2 regions of the Mesorhizobium sp. M0030 genome follow, and region 2 is predicted to be linked to the other one. Evidence: riboswitches for the same ligand, from Rfam matches in the RefSeq annotation. Region 2 holds a riboswitch; the other holds the start of a gene.
The links. A riboswitch is a leader RNA that binds a small molecule or an ion and turns the genes downstream of it on or off. The one in region 2 is predicted to bind thiamine pyrophosphate.
Positions count from the first base shown of each region.

Region 1: linked by a shared signal. The riboswitch ahead of thiB (thiamine ABC transporter substrate binding subunit) and the one ahead of NKJ80_RS05635 (YkoF family thiamine/hydroxymethylpyrimidine-binding protein) in region 2 are both predicted to bind thiamine pyrophosphate.

Region 1 is NZ_JAMYVE010000005.1:28,204-30,580, forward strand. It holds gene thiP (thiamine/thiamine pyrophosphate ABC transporter permease) at 1-81, opposite strand, end outside; gene thiB (thiamine ABC transporter substrate binding subunit) at 302-1,309, opposite strand; TPP riboswitch at 1,353-1,467, opposite strand; gene NKJ80_RS12200 (thiamine diphosphokinase) at 1,630-2,289, shown strand; gene NKJ80_RS12205 (ABC-F family ATP-binding cassette domain-containing protein) at 2,291-2,377, shown strand, end outside.
Region 2 is NZ_JAMYVE010000002.1:346,010-348,386, reverse strand. It holds gene NKJ80_RS05640 (ABC transporter permease) at 1-408, opposite strand, end outside; gene NKJ80_RS05635 (YkoF family thiamine/hydroxymethylpyrimidine-binding protein) at 664-1,272, opposite strand; TPP riboswitch at 1,263-1,375, opposite strand; partial or broken gene NKJ80_RS05630 (GSU2403 family nucleotidyltransferase fold protein) at 1,586-1,975, shown strand; gene NKJ80_RS05625 (hypothetical protein) at 2,241-2,377, shown strand, end outside.

The DNA.
Region 1 (2,377 bases), on a different contig from region 2:
GGCGAAGGCGCCACCGATCAGCAGCGCGATTGCCGCAAGCGCGACAATGCCGGCCGTGATGCGGGGGTCAGAGCGTTGCACTCTTTACCGGGCGTCGCGTTCCTTCGCGCCCCCCTCTGTCCTGCCGGACATCTCCCCCACGAGGGGGGAGATTGGCGGTTTTAGCGCTCCGCTCATTCCTGCAGCTTCGGAGATTGGCGAAAGTCAACGTAAAGGCCAATCTCCCCCCTCGTGGGGGAGATGTCCGGCAGGACAGAGGGGGGCGCCGTAGAGCACTCATCTTTTGACTATACAGCCAAATCTACTTGCTCATCACCGCCAGCCATTCATCCACCCAGGCCTTGCGATTTGCCGCGACCTCTTCCGGGCTGAACAGCAAGGTCTTCGCCGGCTTGACCAGCCTATCAAAAGCCGGATTGAGCGGCTTGTCGGTTTTCCCGGCCGGGAACATCCAGTTGGTCTCCGGAATGACATCCTGGAATTTCGGCCCGGTCATGAAGGCCAGGAACTTCGCCGCCAGCGGATTCTTCGCGCCCGTGGTGGTGATGCCGGCGACCTCGATCTGCAGATACTCGCCTTCCTCGAACGAGGCCGCCTGGTAGCGCCCGGTGTTCTCCGCCACCATGTGGTAGGCCGGCGACGTCGTATAGGAAAGCACCATCGGCGCCTCGCCCTTGGTGAACAGGCCGTAGGCCTCGCTCCAGCCCGGCGTCACCGTCAGCACTTTGCCCTTGAGTTTCGCCCAGGCTTCCGGCGCCTTGTCGCCATAGACCGACTTAACCCACAGCAGCAGGCCAAGGCCCGGCGTCGACGTCCTCGGATCCTGGATGACGATCTTGTCGGCGGCATCGCCCTCGACCAACTTCTTCAGGCTCTTCGGTGGGTTCTTCAGCTTCTCGGTGTCGTAGACGACGGCGAAATAGCCATAATCGTAGGGCACGAAAGTGTCGTCGCTCCAGCCGCCCGGCACGTTGTTTTCAGCCACCGCGCCATGTGGGACAAACAGGCCGGAAGCCTTGGCTTCCGCGGTGAGGTTGGTATCGAGGCCAAGCACGATATCGGCTTTGGTCGACGCACCTTCGAGCTTGACGCGATTGAGCAGCGCGACGCCGTCGGCCACCGAGACGAAGTCGACGCTGCAGCCACACTCGGCCTCGAATTCCTTCTTCACCTGGGGGCCTGGACCCCAGTCGGCAGTGAAACTCTCATAGGTATAGATCGTGAGTTTTTCCTGCGCGCACGCAGGGCTTGCCAGTAGCGAAACAGCAAGCCCAAGCGCTGGGACAAGACGGGACAAAAAAATGCGCATCGGCGCCTCCTTCATTCGTGTTGAAAGGAATTGAGGCGTCGGGCTGTCCGAAGCGTCTAATCCCTCCGCCGGTACAAACCGGATCAGGTTCAGCGGGTTGGCGAGACTGCCTCTCAGCCGGTCCGCGAAGATCGCGTCCGGCACCCCGTTAGAGCGTTTCGACACATAGGCCCGGCCAAGGTGCCACGCAAGTGGAAGTTTGCCCGAGCGTGATCCCGGAAAGTGGAATCCGTTTCCGGAAAAAGATCATGCTCCAACAAAGAGTGACGGTGCCGCTCGGCCTTCCGTTTCGTCGGCGGGGCTGGTAAGGGCCAGCGGATATGAGCACATTCACCATCCTGCTTGGCGGCGATCTCGTCCGCACGCCGCGGCTCGACCGCCAGGTCGCGGGCACGCGCGTCATCGCCGCCGACGCCGGCATCGATCATGCCCGCCTGCTCGGCGTGATGCCGGAGCTGTGGGTCGGCGATTTCGATTCCGTGCCGGCGGACCTGCCTGCCGATCTCGCCGCCGTGCCGCGGGAGGTGTTTCCTCCCGAAAAGGACAAGACCGATGGCGAACTGGCGATCGCGGCGGCATTGGAACGCGGCGCCACCAGCCTGGTGCTGGCCGGCGCTTTCGGCGGCAAGCGCGCCGACCACGCCTTCCTCCATCTGGCGCTCAGCCTGCGGCTGGCCGAGGCCGGCACAAAATTGCTGTTGACCAGCGGAGCGCAGGAAGGCGCCCCTCTGCTGCCTGGCAAGGCCGGCTTCGACTATGCCGACGGAACGCTGTTTTCGGTGCTCGGCTTTTCCGATCTTTCGGGCCTCACCGTGTCCGGCGCGAAGTGGCCGCTCGACCATGTCGAGGTCGTGTTCGGCTCGTCGCTGACCATCTCGAACGAGGTCAAGTCCAACACGACCGGGGGCGGCCTCGAAATCGCGCTCGGCCATGGCCGCGCGCTGCTGCTCGCCCACCCCTACCCCTTGCCTGAAAGCTGACATGGCCCCGCCCCTTCTCAACCTCGACGGCATAAGACTGACCTTTGGCGGCACGCCGCTGCTCGATGGCGCCGAACTGACGGCGTCC
Region 2 (2,377 bases):
GATCTTTGGCATCAGCCCGAAGCCGAACCACAGCACGATGAGCGGCGCGATCGCGACCAGCGGCAAGGTCTGGCTGACGATCAGCAGCGGGAACAGCGCGCGGCGCAGCGGGGTCAAAAAATCGACCAGCGCCGAAAGCACGAAGGCAGCGACCAACGAGCAGGCGAAGCCGGCTGATGTGGCGCGGATGGTGGGCAGCGTGTTGTCGGCCAGGGCGGCGCGATGCTCCCAGGCCTGCTGCAGCACGCGCGACGGCGCCGGCAGCACGGTGGGGGCGACACCGCCATAGCGGGCGTAGAGCTCCCAGGCCGCGAGGAGCAGGGCGAAGGCGAAGGCGGCGGGGATGGTCTTGGCGATGCCGGCGGCTAATCTCCCCCCTCGAGGGGGAGATGTCGCCGAAGGCGACAGAGGGGGTCGTCTCGCATAGGGCGCCCACGCCTTGCCGATGCGAAAAGGACGTCGGCGCTCCACGCGCTGGGACCCCCTCTGGCCTGCCGGCCATCTCCCGCTCGAGGGGGGAGATTGGTGAGCATCGCGGTCTTCGCCAATCGCCAATGGCTCCCCTCCTCTTTGTGCTGAGGGGTCAGGGGCATCTCCTCCACGCAATGGGTCAGATAAACCAGCCACGGCAATATCCTCAAGGAACGACGCTTGAGCCGCGGCTCAGACGGCGCTCGGGCTGTTCGCCGAGATCGTGATGTCGAGGGTGACGTGGCCGGCGCCGGGGCCGAAGCGGCAGAAGGCCTCGTTGAGCGTGGCAAACACCGCACCGGCATCGCCACGCAATTTGGTGCAGAAGTTCTTTGAGCGCTCAAAGACGCCGGACTGTTTCAGGAAATCGATGCAGCCGTAGATCTCGTCCATATGGTCGCCCGTGCCCATAACGTAGAGCGAGAACTGCGCCGCCACCGGCTGGCCGGTCGACGGCGTGGCCTGGACAGCGCGGATCGCGGCGATCTTGCGCTCGTCCAGCGGAATGGCGGGGCCGCCGGTCTCGTCGGAGCGGCAGATCGGATCGTCGGGCTCGCCCGGACAGCCGCGCGAGACCGCCGCCGAAAGCACGCAGTGCTTGCCGCTTTTGGCCGCCGCGACGAACAGGTCGCGCATGGCGGGAAACAGCACCTCGGGCGGCCCGACCATAAGGGTCGAGATGTCATCGGTTTCCATCCGCAGCCGGTCGCGCCAGGGATCGAGCGCGCCGAGCGCGCCGAGGATGACGCCGACGAAATCGTCGGTCATGGGATAAAGGGAAATCTGTGCGCCTGAAAACATCGCCCGCCTCGCTCCGCTGGTATTATCCAGATCAGCTTTAGGGTCCGAAGGCTTGCCGCCCTCATCTCAGCCCCGACGATACGGAGCACCCCTGTGGATGGGCGGGTTAAAGCACCGTTCGCGGCATTGGGGAAGCCGTTTGTTGAGGCACTGCGGGAAAGTGTTTTGGGCCAGACGTGCCGGGCGCCCGGGCGTTAACAGACGACTCGTCAGTTCGTTGCGTTATAACGTTTCCACGAACTTCTTATAACTGCGTTGAAATTCAAGCTGATAAACGTAATTATAAGAAAACGGCAGAGACTCCGCGCAGCCCTTACGGTTTCTGGATTTCCTTATCCGCGACCCCATCCGGACTGTGCTCCTGCATCGCTCGGGCTTGCCTGTGCTGGTCCCCTCGCCCCAGCGCTACGCCATCCACAAGCTGATCGTCGCCTCGCGACGCGGGCCGAGCGCTGGCGCCAAGCGGGAGAAGGATCTCCATCAAGCGCGCCTGCTGACCCAAGCGCTCGAAGCCACGCGTCGCCAGGACGACCTTGCCTTCGCCTTCATGGAAGCGTGGGACAAGGGCGAAAACTGGCGCGAGACGATCCGGGGCGGCTTGAACCTGTTCGACGCCGCCACGAGGGAAAACAGTCACACCATCCTGGGGAAATCCCTCCGCGAAATTGGTGCGACTCCTGAAGGATTCACGATGCGGGATTAGCTGAAGCGACCGCTGCTATATTCATTTCCATCGTCCCAACCGTACGAAATTGGCTTGACGCTTATTCGTACATAAAGTACGATATCTCTTTTCGCAGAGAGGAATGTCCTTGAGCACAGCGAACCATGTTGCCTTCGCCGATCTCTCTCGGCCTTTGCTGTCACCCCCGTCGTTGCCGCCGCCTTTGTTGCCGCCGCCTTTATTGCCGCCCCCTTTGTTGCCCTTGTCATTCGATCAGTGCCAACGCCTCGCCGGGGCCTGGCGAATGGCCAGCCAGGACATCGCCGACGACATCCGCTTCATCCGCCAATATCTGAAAGTCGTTGCCGAGAAGGACGAGAGGCTGTCGACCGGCACCCTTGTTCACAGCCGCGCCTATGTAGAGGCCTGCGCCGGCTGGCT